2 regions of the Planococcus sp. BI3 genome follow, and region 2 is predicted to be linked to the other one. Evidence: riboswitches for the same ligand, from Rfam matches in the RefSeq annotation. Region 2 holds a riboswitch; the other holds the start of a gene.
The links. Region 2 has a riboswitch for preQ1 ahead of queC (7-cyano-7-deazaguanine synthase QueC). Riboswitches for the same ligand answer to the same signal wherever they lie in the genome.
Positions count from the first base shown of each region.

Region 1 (6,555 bases), 1.2 Mb from region 2:
ATTCCACGCTCCTGGTCATACAGATCGGTTGCGTTGTCGGCAGGATGATTGTCATAGTTTGAAAGCTCGGTTGTTTCAAATTCCTCTGTATGCTCCACACGCTCTTCCAGCGATTCCACTTGTTCTTCCAATTGCTTTTTCAATTGCTTCAGTTGTTCATCTTTCATCTGATTTCCTCCTCAAAAAACTCACTTAACCTATATATTGCCTTTATCAGGGAAATCAAACCTGGAAGCGTACTGGACATTGCTGTATCATCACTTAAAAATCATCGAACCGATCCAATAAACTCAGTAAATAATCATCTAGACGATGACGCATCAACTCATCAGACAAGCCTTTCATCCCAAACGCTTCCCAACCCGGATAAACTACCGGCGAACCATCCAATAGGTCTGTCAGCGAGACCAAATCCCAATACGGATCGTAGGTGAATCGACTGCCGGCATGGCGTTGATAAGCCGTCAAAAAATTATTGGCGACGGAAATTCCGTACATCTGGGCCAGATTGACGCGACAATGTCCGACATCAATTCCAGCCGGTCCGCGGCAAGCATTCACCCAGTCCACAATAGCGCTGATTTCTCCATTTTCCCACAGTACATTCGCCGGATGAAAATCCCGGTGAATAAAACATTCCTGAGCTTCGGGACGGCTTTCAGCCACAATGTAAAAAGCGCGCATCCAGTCGTTTTGGACTTTGGACCACGTCGGTTTTTCCAGTAAGAACACATTATTGTAAGAAAAGTATTCGTGAGGAAAGCCTTCTGCCTTCGTTCGGTGAAGCTTAGCTAAAGCGGCTGCCAAGCTATCCAGCCATTTCTCGTCATTGGCTGGCTGAAGCACGACAGAACCCGGCACTTTAGTCATCAAAACGGCCGGCATCCCACTGTTCTCCCCTGTCTCATCATAAGCAATTAAATGGGGGACGGAAAACCCTGCTTGTTCAGCAAACTGAAGGCTTGCTGCTTCATGCTTTGCCAGATCCGGCTCCCTTTTCAGCCAGTCTTCTTTATGGAAAAGCCGCAGAACATAATAATGGATAGAGCCATTTTCCTGGACGGCCAGTTCAAATAATAGTGAAGACGTTCCGCCTTTCAACGGCTCGATACTTGTAATTTCTGCCGTTTCTCCAAGCTGTATTTTTACCCATTCGACTGCTTGCATCTGCAATTCATGCCGTCTATTGCCTGCCATGCCGGACACTCCTTTCTGCCTATCTTTTAGCTTTAGTGTACCATGAAAAAATAGGGATTCCATAATTTAGTAAAGGGACAAACAACCAGCAAAAACAACGGATTCTTTACTATAAAATCCAACAAACTCTGACATCCCCAAGGCATACGAATTTATACTTTCAGTGAATGGTGCATGGTTTCCGGTTTTTCAATTTGTATTGTGGCATGTTCGATTCCACATTGGTCATGGACCAGTTTCAGCGCGCTTCGAAGAACCAGTTGCTCGTCTGCATTTGTTGTAACATCCATATGGCATGTAAACAGATCGAGTCCGGACGTGATGGTCCAAACGTGGAGATCGTGGACATCCACTACCCCGTCAATCTTAAGAAGCCGCTCCTTCACTTCCTGTGCATCGATCGCGTGAGGCGTGCCTTCCATCAAAATATGGAGACTGGTTCGGAGAATTCCCCAGGCACTCCGCAAAATCAACAAAGCAACGACCACAGAAATGATGGGATCGGCCAGCGTCCAGTCAAACAAAAGAATAAGCAAGCCGGCTACTATGGCGCCAACAGAGCCCAGTGCATCACTGATCACATGCATATAAGCACTTTTCATATTCAGGTTGCCTTGGACGTCTGCGTTGCGGTTCAGCACCCAGGCACTTAACACATTAGCTGCAAGGCCGATTGCCGCAATCATCAGCATCCAGCCACCTTGTACTTCTGGCGGCTCATAAAAACGTTCGATAGCTTCGTAGACAATAAAGCCCGCAATGACAAATAAGGTTGCCCCATTGATAAAGGCGGTGATGATTTCAAAGCGGAAATAGCCATAGGTTTTATTCGCAGAAGCTGCTTTCCCGCCAAACCAGATTGCTGACAGGCTGAGCGCCAGTGAAACGGTATCTGATAGCATATGGCCACTGTCCGCAATCAAAGCAAGGCTATTGGTGAATAGGCCGCCGAAAAATTCCAGCACCATAATGCCGGCTGTGATAATAAGCGCCAGGACCAATGCTTTTTTATTGCCGCTTCTTGCGGCTTCAAAATGGTTGTGGTCATGATTGTGCCCCATCGCGTACTCGCCTCCATCTTCTTGCTGTTAGTTTACCAAAATTGGTCGATTGACAACGAATAGGAAGTCTTATACGATAGATGAGGAAAAGTAAATAACCCGGCAACGGGAGAGGTTCATAGCATTTCACCCTCTATAAAAAACTATGGATTGTCGAAACTCAGCCAAATCCACATGCGATTCGGCTTTTTCTTTTGTCCATTTTTTATAGCCCTCTTCCAAGCCGGCCATCTAAAAGGAGGCCGTTTTTCATGGCAGGAAGAAACGAAGACACACTCGATCATTTATCATTGCTCGGCAATCAAAACACCAAGTATAAATTTGAATACGATCCGGAGATTCTGGAGCCGATCGACAATCTGCACAGCCGCGATTACTTTGTGAAGTTTAATTGTCCTGAATTCACATCACTTTGTCCCCAAACAGGCCAGCCTGATTTCGCCACCATTTACCTGAGCTTTATTCCTGATAAAAAATTGGTGGAAAGCAAATCGCTGAAGCTTTATCTGTTCAGCTTCCGGAATCATGGAGACTTTCATGAAGACGTCGTCAACATCATCATGAATGATTTGATCAAGTTGATGGATCCGCGTTATATCGAAGTGTGGGGGAAATTCACACCGCGCGGCGGCCTGTCCATCGACCCTTATACCAACCACGGCAAACCAGGAACAAAATACGAAGAAATGGCATCGTACCGGATGATGAATCACGACATGAATCCGGAAACGATCACCAACCGCTAAGGAGCCGAGCAGATGTTACTCTACTTGAACGGCGCATTTGTCGGTTTGTTGATCCTATCGAATATTTTAGCGGTCAAACTGTTCAGCATCAGTGAATGGGCCGTTTTGCCGGCCGCTGTCATTGTCTACGTCTTCACCTTCCCGATTACGGACACGATTGCGGAAGTATACGGCAAAGAAGCTGCGCGGCAAACCGTTACAGCCGGATTTGTCACACAGCTTTGCGCATTGGCATTCATTTTCTTCGCCATCCATTTGCCGGCTGCTCCATTTTTTGCAGACCAGCAATCTTTTGAAACCATTTTTTCCGCTGGCTTCCGTGTGACGTTGGCAAGCCTTGTGTCTTATTTCATCAGCCAAAACCTGGATGTCACCATTTTCCATAAGCTGAAACAGCGGCATGGCGAATCCAAGCTTTGGCTGCGCAATAATGCTTCGACAATGACCAGCCAGTTGGTGGATACCAGCATTTTCATCACCATCGCTTTTTACGGAACTATGCCAACCAGCGCATTGCTCGGAATGATTGTCACACAATACCTGTTTAAATGGCTGGTTGCTGCAGCCGATACGCCCCTTGTTTATTTGCTCGTCAAATTATGCAGACGTGAACTGCAGTCAGGCAAACAGATTTACGGACACCAAAAACCGGAAGCTCTCCAATAGAGCTTCCGGTTTTTACGGTTGCAGTAATTTATGAGAGCAATTGCTTAAACCTTGGCGCGTGCTTTCTGTACGCGCTCTTTACTGCCCACTTTAACATCAGCAAGTACCATATCCGCCACAATCGGCAAATGATCGGAAACCGCTGTCTCAATAACGGCTGTCTGAACGACTTCCACCTCACTGTCAGAAAAGATGTAATCGATACGGGTTGCCGGCCAAAAAACTTCTTCCGTTTCTTTGTTCACATAAGGAGCAGGATAAGTATAGGCATCCCCTCTCTTCATTTTCAGGAAGGCATCTTTAAACTGTCTGCTCAGCTTTTGCATATGAACATTTGAGGAAGAGGCATTAAAATCTCCTGCAATGATCCGCGGGAAATGGCTTTTCCCTACAATGGCTAAGATTTCATCAATGCTGACGGCGAGTTCGTTATCCTTCAGCGCCAAATGCGTATTGAATACGCTCAAATAACTGCCATCCACTTCAATGACCGCTTCCAAGATGCCACGCTGTTCGTTATTGCCGAAAGGGCAATAAACCTGTGTCAATAAATGATTTTCTACATACTTGATCGGGTACTTGCTTAAAATCATATTGCCATATTGGCGATTCGGCCGTTCCGAATCTTCAGGCGCAAAATTCATATTGGCTCCATAAGCAGCGTACATGCCAAGTCTTTCACTCAGCCACTCTACTTGGTCAACAAACGAACTACGATCCGAAAAATAGCGATCGACCTCTTGCAGAGCGATGATGGAAGCACAGGAATCCTCAATGACTTCAGCCGTCTTCTCCAAATCAACTATTCCATCCATCCCTAAACCATGAGCAATATTAAACGACATGACTTTTACAATCGGCGCCTTCTTGTTCTTCCCGTACATGCAAACCTCTCCTTTTCGATTAAAACGAATCGTTGGCAGCTGCTTTAATTGGTTTCAGTATACCAAGTTGATAGAAATTTGCTATATCAAGGGCGTAAACAATTGTTAAAGATTTGTAAACACGAAAAGTGAAAGTGCCTGTTCAGCTCTGACAGGCATAAGACAGACCGGCAGAGTGGCGTTCTTTGCCACGCAGTCGGGTTGGCTTATGACCCGAAGAGCTAGGCACTTGCCACTGGACAACACGAAAAGTGGAGGCGGCCGTTCAGCTCCGAAAGGGGTAAGACGCTCTGGCGAAGCGGCATGTTTTCAGCCGCATAGCCAGAGTGGCTTACATCCCGAGGAGTTGGCCGATGGAACTGGACAACGCGAAAAGTGAAAATGCCTAAGCTAAAAACGAGACTTCTTGCCGCAACAAGTTCATCTTGATTCAAATAACAGTCTATTTCTGTGGCTGATTTAAGCTTTATGCACGTTCCGGAAAGTTTACGCACGCTTATTTGGGTTTACGCACGTTCAGCAGAACTTATGCACGCTTAAGAAATTTTATGCACGTTCAAAAAAATTTATGCACGTTCATTGAAATCTAAAGCCGTCACCTTCTTCACCCACAATAAATCCAGGCATAAAAATGCGGACAACCCGTTTTCGAGTTGTCCGCATTTAAAATTAGTCCTGTGCTGTATAAACCTCAATCGCGTCCCGCAGGAATTGTGCAGCTCCCAGCTCTACTTTGTCATAATATGCACTAAACCGCTCGTCGGCCACATACATCTCCGCAAGCCCCATATGCGCGTCCTTGCTGTAAGTCGGCCAGGTAAAGCCCAGCCACTGGCGATGCAGATCAGCCGTTTGCTGCGCCGCTTTGCTAGTGGCATCGCCTGTTTTGACGGCCTCTGCCAAACGGTCCAACACCTGCTGTTCCAAACGTTTAAATTCCTGGTATTTCTCTTCGCTCATGTTCAGCATTTTGGCGTTGGATTGATCCACCAACTCGTCGCCGTATTTGCCGCGTATTTCATCTCCGTGCTGCCATTCGTTGTCATCCACCAGTTTTTGCTTGAAGCCCTGGAATTTCTCTTTATCAGCCATGATGCTCTCCCCTTCTTTTGCAGAAATGGTTTTTTCCACATTGCTTATCAAGAGGTCCAATAGCAGCCGTTTGGCGAGAAGTTTTTCCCGATGCTCTTCTAAAGCCTGGGAACCGTTGAAACCGGGATCGTTGACGATGTTTTTTATTTGTTCCAAATCCAGGCCAAGTTCGCGATAGAAGAGGATTTGCTGCAGCTTGTCCACTTCCTGCTGGCCGTAGATCCGATACCCCGAAGAACTCTTTCTTGCCGGCTTCAAGAGCCCGATTTCATCGTAATAGCGCAGGGTCCTTGTACTGATGCCAGCCAAGTTCCCCAGTTTTTGAACGGTATATTCCATATCTCCACCTCCTGATACCTCCACCATATACCTTGACGTTGCGTCAAGGTCAAGCGGTCTGGTCACGTTAATTGCTGTTCAGCAAATTCGCGGTAAAGAGAGTGGGAAACTGTCAGTTCCCGGTGCGTGCCGATCCCAGTGACACACCCTTTTTCAATAAAGACGATTTTGTCCGCATCCACAATCGTCGACAATCGATGGGCGATCACCAAAGTGGTCCGCCCTTCCATCAAGCGGCTTAACGCCTGCTGAACAATGCCTTCTGATTGGCTGTCCAGGCTGGCAGTCGCTTCGTCCATCATCAGGATTTTTGGATCGCGCAGAAAAGCTCTGGCAATAGCGATCCGCTGGCGCTGGCCCCCCGATAATTTGACGCCGCGCTCTCCGACTTCCGTATCCAATCCATCGGCAAATCCACGGATAAATTCCTCCGCATAAGCCATTCGCGCCACACGCCAAAGCTCGTCAGTTGTAATCGTTCCCGAATCCGGCAGACCGTAAGTCAGATTTTCACGGATAGTGCCGCCCATCATGGCGCTGTCCTGTGACACATAGCCGATCTGATCACGC
Region 1 covers NZ_CM155266.1:2,412,873-2,419,427, forward strand. Annotated here, with positions in the region: gene AC1MEO_RS12065 (TraR/DksA C4-type zinc finger protein) at 1-167, opposite strand, end outside; gene AC1MEO_RS12070 (phosphotransferase family protein) at 262-1,197, opposite strand; gene AC1MEO_RS12075 (cation diffusion facilitator family transporter) at 1,350-2,258, opposite strand; PreQ1 riboswitch class I at 2,364-2,411, shown strand; gene queF (preQ(1) synthase) at 2,510-3,004, shown strand; gene AC1MEO_RS12085 (queuosine precursor transporter) at 3,017-3,670, shown strand; gene AC1MEO_RS12090 (endonuclease/exonuclease/phosphatase family protein) at 3,715-4,554, opposite strand; gene AC1MEO_RS12095 (MerR family transcriptional regulator) at 5,224-5,985, opposite strand; gene AC1MEO_RS12100 (ABC transporter ATP-binding protein) at 6,048-6,555, opposite strand, start outside.
Region 1: it holds a riboswitch for preQ1, as region 2 does, so the genes downstream of both, queF (preQ(1) synthase) here and queC (7-cyano-7-deazaguanine synthase QueC) in region 2, are expected to answer to the same signal.

Region 2 (6,555 bases):
CGGCAAAGTCGGCGTCCGCATTGAAGATGACGTAGCGGTAACTGAGGACGGCTATGAAGTCTTGACGAAATTCCCGAAAGAACTTCAGATCATCAACAACTAACAGAACAAGCGGCATCGGAAAAATCCGATGCCGCTTGTTTTATTTATCAACCCAATATGTCGTCGACTGATTTGTATTCCAGTCCTTGATCAACGGCCACGGCTTGATAGGTGACATGGCCATTTAAAGTATTGACCCCTTTTTTCAAGGCTTCATTTTCGAGAACCGCCTGCGCAAATCCTTTGTTGGCAATTTGCACCGCATAAGGCACCGTAACATTCGTCAAACCGATGGTGGAAGTCCTCGGCACAGCTCCCGGCATATTCGCTACGGCGTAATGGACAACCCCGTGCTTCACATATGTCGGTTCGTCATGCGTCGTAATGCGGTCGCTGGTTTCAAAAATCCCGCCTTGGTCGATAGCTATATCCACTACGACAGAGCCGGGTTTCATGGATTTGATCATATCTTCCGTTACCAGCTTGGGTGCTTTTGCTCCAGGAATCAAAACCGCTCCAATAACCAGGTCTGCATTTTTCACAGACTCTGCGATATTCAACGGATTGGACATGAGCGTTTGGACATCCTGCCCGAACTGATCATCCAATTGGCGCAGGCGATCCGGATTCAAATCCAAAATCGTCACATTGGCCCCCATTCCCACAGCCACTTTCGCAGCGTTTGTTCCTGCTACTCCAGCGCCGATAATGGCAACATTTCCACGTCCGACCCCCGGAATGCCGCCGAGCAGAACACCCGCTCCTCCGTGGACCTTTTCAAGGAATTGTGCTCCGATCTGTGTTGACATCCGGCCTGCCACTTCGCTCATCGGCGTCAGCAGCGGCAAGGAATTATTCGGCAATTGCACGGTCTCATACGCAAGGCCCGTCACTTTCGCCTCCAGCAGCGCCTTCGTCAATTCCCTTTCAGGAGCCAAATGCAGATACGTGAACAGGATCAGCCCTTCGCGGAAATAGCGGTACTCTTCCGGTTCAGGCTCTTTGACCTTCATGACCATTTCCTGCGCCCATGCCTCTTCTGCAGTCCCAACAATTGATGCTCCGGCCGTACTGTAATCTCCATCCGTAAATCCGGAACCAAGCCCGGCTCCCGATTGAATAAATACCTCGTGCCCATAGAGCGTCAAGCTGACGACCCCTGCTGGAGTCATCGCAACCCGGTTTTCATTGTTTTTCACTTCTGTCGGTATCCCAATTCGCATCTCGAAACCCTCCATTATTGTATTGGGTAGAATCATTCTATCAGGTCCAAGTTTTCTGAATTCACTTTCATTTTAACAGAATAGAACTATTTGCGCTTCCATTGCGTACTTTCTTCCCTGCCGCCATCCTTTACCAACAGGAGAATAGTCGTCATTGATTAGACAAAAAATTCTCGAAATTACCTTCAATTCAGCAGGAACTCTGAAACTTATAGCGAATGGTACTAGTGAGAGACAAAAGGAGGAATTTAGGATGACATTAAAGTATAATCAAATTCTTGTTGCAGTAGACGGTTCCAAAGAAGCAGAATGGGCATTTAAAAAGTCAGTTGGCATTACTAAACGAAACAACGCTACATTAAATTTGGTGAATGTAATCGATACCCGCTCATTTGCAGCAATCGAAGCTTATGATCGCTCAATCGCTGATCGCGCGCAGAAATTCGCTGAAGATTTATTGGAAGAATACAAAAAAGAAGCTTTAGCCGGCGGTGTTGAAAAAGTGAACATTATCGTCGATTATGGTTCTCCAAAAACAATGATTTCAAGAGATTTAGCCCAAAAAGTGGAAGCTGACCTTATTATTTGTGGAGCTACCGGATTGAATGCTGTTGAACGTTTCTTAATCGGCAGTGTTTCTGAACATATTGTTCGTTCTGCAAAATGTGATGTATTGGTCGTACGTACAGAAGATGCACAGAGCGATGCCCCAACAGAATATTATTCAGAAGATAAATCAGGCAAACCTGAAAATATCTAAACCCAATAAGAAAAGTGCAAGCGCCCTGTAGATTTGACGGGCATAAGACGCTTTGGCGAAGTGGCGTTTTTTCAGCCACACAGCCAGAGTGACTTATGACCCTAGAATCTGGGGGCTGGAGTCTGGACAATAACTGTAGAACAAAAAAATTATACTTTCTTAAGCAATAAGAAAAAGCCCTTCACATTTGTGAAAGGCTTTTTTTCATTTAGGAAGGCTTTACTTTAATGATGATTTTCCCACGGGCATGATGGGATTCACTTAATTCGTGGGCATCCCTCAATCCCTGTTCGGTAAATTCAAAAACATGGCCGATTGCCGGCTTGAATTCACCGGTCACGTATAAGTTGGCCAGCAACTGCAATTGTTCACCACTCGGCTCCAACCAGAAATCACTGACCTTCACTTCATGCACCTCGGCCAACTCAGAAGAAGGCTGGCCGGCGATGGAAATCAGTTTCCCGCCTTTTTTCAGTACTTTGAAACTCTTGTCCAGAACATCACCGCCCAGGGTATCCAATACTGCATCAAAATCCTCCAGCAATTCGCTGAAATCCTCTTCCTGGTAATTGATGACCCGGTTGGCTCCCAGGGATTTAACCAATTCATCATTTTTATCGCTTGCCGTGGTCGCAACATATGCGCCGATGCTGTTGGCGATTTGAATTGCCATGCTGCCGACTCCACCCGCTCCAGCGTGGATCAGCACCTTATCCCCTTTTTTCACTTCCGCAAAGTCGACAAGGCATTGGTAGGCAGTCAAGCCAGTCAAAGGAATCGCCGCTCCTTCTTCAAACGTCATGCTCTCGGGCATATGTGCAAGAAGTTGTTGGTCCACAGGCACAAACTCTGCATACGTCCCTTGTCGCGTTGTGGCAGGTCTTGTGAATACCCGGTCGCCTACTTTGAAATTTTTGATGTTTGCGCCTACCTCGGCTATGACGCCGGCTGCATCCCAACCTAAAATAATCGGGAATTCCCATGGCAGCATATCTTTCAGATATCCTTCACGCAATTTCCAGTCAATCGGATTGATTGAAGTGGCATGGATTTCAACCAGTGCCTGGTTTTCATTGATGGTCGGCTTTTCCACTTCCCGCTCTTTCAATTGTTCTTTGCCACCATAGCTGTCAATGACTATCGCTTTCATCTCACATCTCCCCTTCCGTTATTATCAAATATACCCTTTTGCAGAAATAATACTCATCGAAAATTTGGAAATTTTTAGATAAAAAAACACCTTATTCCCCTTCGCGAAGGATAGTATCCATACCTGATTCAGGATCACAGCCTTCCAGCACATACACCTGTTCCGTTTCAGAAGACAGAATGACTATTGAATTGCATTGTCTGGTCACAACTTCTCCGGAACCATATTGGTCTTCCGAAGAATCCTCCACCGATTCAATTCCACTGCTGCTATAAAAAAGATCCTGGTAAATGGGATCGCCTTCTGTTGTATAGGTGATCACTCTCACCGCATCCTCTTCTCCATCAACCGTATTTTCATAAAACTCATATAGACGTTCCCCGTTTGCAACTTCTCCGTGCGTACTTTCAATAATATCTTCTTCATCAAAGGACGCCCGGTTGCAGGCAGTCCCCATCAACATCAGTGCCGATGCCAGCAATAAAACAATCCTTTTCATCTTCACACCCCCTTGTGGATTAGACGCTCCTGGCTACAAAAAATTACAGGTCCAGCCACCCATCATCTGGTCCAGTCCAGCAGTTTCCCCATAGCCGAGTGACCCCATTGTTGCCCACTATGTTATCATTAGAACTGTTCGCTAAAAGAGGTTCGCAAACTCCCTCTCTAAAAAACTAAGGAGTGTTACAGATGAAGAATGAAAAAGCAGTCGTCGTTTTCAGCGGCGGCCAGGACAGCACCACTTGCCTGTTTTGGGCAATCAAGAATTTTAAGGAAGTTGCAACGGTGACTTTCGATTACGGCCAGCGCCATTCCGCTGAAATTGAATGTGCCCGGAAAATTGCCGACGAACTTGGCGTTTCCTTCAAAGTTTTGGATATGAGCTTAATCAACCAATTATCCGCCAATGCCTTGACGCGGGACGATATTGAAGTGACAGCAGAAGAAGGCGAATTGCCATCCACTTTTGTGCCCGGCAGAAACCATCTGTTTTTATCTTTTGCCGCAGTCTATGCAGATGCCATCGGTTCACGGTATTTGATCACCGGCGTCAGCCAAACGGATTTCAGCGGTTATCCCGATTGCCGCGACACTTTTATCCGCTCATTGAACGTCACATTGAATTTGGCGATGGACAAGCAATTCATCATCCACACACCGTTAATGTGGCTGGATAAAGCTGATGTTTGGGAGCTTTCTGATACGCTTGGCGCCATGGATTTTGTCCAGGAAAAAACATTGACTTGCTACAACGGCATTCAGAGCACTGGCTGCGGGGAATGTCCAGCCTGCAAATTGCGCAATGAAGGGCTTGCACGCTACCAGGCGAAAAAATTGGCGGGTGCTGCAAAATGATGCAGCAGTTCTATCCCACAACCGCCCATGAATTTCAATTCGAGCTCAATAAAGACCTGCATTTTTCTGCAGCACATTTTATTCCCAGTGAAGAAGCAGGAAAATGCCAGATGATGCATGGCCATACGTATCACCTCAACGTCACCATTGCGGGCAACGAGCTCGATGAGACCGGTTTTCTCATTGATTTTAAATTACTGAAAAGATTAATCCATAAAAAATACGACCACAGTGTCTTGAATGATCATCCTGAATTCGCCAATAAGTTCCCGACCACGGAGCTTCTTGCCCAACAGGTTTGGCAGTCGATTCAACAGGTTTTGAAAACAAAGAACAACCACCCGCATTGCCTGCAGGTCATCGTCCGGGAAACACCGACGAGCTATGTCGTGTTCCGTCCGCGCAAGGAGGACCTGTCATGAGGATTCCCGTAATGGAAATCTTCGGTCCGACCATTCAAGGAGAAGGCATGGTCATGGGCCAAAAAACCATGTTCGTCCGGACTGCGGGCTGCGACTATTCCTGTTCCTGGTGTGATTCGAAATTCACCTGGGACGGGACCGGAACCAGCGTCTCCAAGCAGCCTGAAGAAATTATTGAAGAACTGATCCAAATCGGCGGCGCGGCATTTTCACACGTCACCATCTCAGGCGGTAACCCCGCTCTCCATAAAGGCATCGGCAGATTGGTCGAGCTCTGCCATGAACAAGGCTGGAAGGTCGCTGTCGAGACGCAGGCCTCCATTTGGCAGGACTGGATGGTGGAAATCGATGACATCACCTTATCGCCGAAACCGCCCAGCTCTAACATGAAGACGGATTTTGCCAAGCTTGATTTATTTGTTGAAAAATTGCAGAACGCCAATGCCAGTCTGAAAGTCGTCGTTTTCGACCAAGAGGATTTCACCTATGCAGAAGAAATCCATCAGCGCTATCCTCTTGTTCCGTTCTTTTTGCAGACCGGAAATAGCGACACAGCCACAACTGATGATGCGCAACTGGTTGCCGATTTGCTGCACCAGTATGAGCAATTGATCGATTACCATGTGCGTTCACCGATCATGAACGATGCTAAAGTGCTGCCGCAATTGCACACGTTGGTATGGGGCAATAAACGCGGCGTTTGATCTAATGGCCGAAACGATGTGCAAAAGTTAGTTTCTTTAGTGCAGCTTATCTACTCAATATAAACGGAAAGACCCCATCCAAACTTTTCACTAAGTTTTGGTGGGGTCTTTTCATGTTACGCTTTTTTGACGAATTCAGACTTCAGCTTCATTGCGCCAAAGCCATCAATCTTACAATCGATATTGTGGTCGCCTTCGACCAGCCGGATGCTTTTGACTCTAGTTCCGATCTTCAAAGTCGAAGAACTGCCTTTGACTTTCAGGTCCTTGACGATAGTGACGGCGTCTCCATCCTTTAAAGGTGTACCATTGGCATCTTTGATAAGCTGTTCTTCCTCGGCACTTTCGGTTTCAGCAGTAAGGCTCCATTCGTGAGCACATTCCGGACACACCAGCATACTGCCGTCTTCATAGGTATATTCAGAATTGCATTCAGGGCAATTCGGCAAAGTTTCCATTCTGTTTTTTCCTCCAGCAGATCCTATGCTTCAGCAAGCAGTTGTCAGACCAATCTTTTTTTCCAGTATACCAGAATTGACCATTGCCCGACAGGCATTATTTGACGACCAGCACCGGGCAATGGACGTGATTGACAACTTTGTGGCTGACGCTCCCCAAGACCATTTCAGAAATTGGATTCAACCCCCTGCTGCCAATGACCACCAAATCGAAATTTCCGTCATTTGCCAGCTCTATGATGACCGGTGCCGGCCGCCCATGCATAACTTCTGTTTTGTAATAGATATTTTCACGGTCCAAAGCTTCTCTGACCGGTTGGATTTTTTTCTTTCGCGACAGTTCAAACTCTATCGAACCTCCATCATGGAATTGTTCATTGCTGTCTTCATCGAAGTCGGAAACGTAGACCACCGTCACTTCCACCCCTTTTATCAAAGAT
Region 2 covers NZ_CM155266.1:1,196,219-1,202,773, forward strand. Annotated here, with positions in the region: gene AC1MEO_RS06030 (M24 family metallopeptidase) at 1-103, shown strand, start outside; gene ald (alanine dehydrogenase) at 150-1,265, opposite strand; gene AC1MEO_RS06040 (universal stress protein) at 1,519-2,025, shown strand; gene AC1MEO_RS06045 (NADP-dependent oxidoreductase) at 2,234-3,175, opposite strand; gene AC1MEO_RS06050 (DUF4362 domain-containing protein) at 3,267-3,674, opposite strand; PreQ1 riboswitch class I at 3,816-3,859, shown strand; gene queC (7-cyano-7-deazaguanine synthase QueC) at 3,866-4,531, shown strand; gene queD (6-carboxytetrahydropterin synthase QueD) at 4,528-4,953, shown strand; gene queE (7-carboxy-7-deazaguanine synthase QueE) at 4,950-5,657, shown strand; gene AC1MEO_RS06070 (zinc ribbon domain-containing protein YjdM) at 5,774-6,115, opposite strand; gene AC1MEO_RS06075 (universal stress protein) at 6,213-6,555, opposite strand, start outside.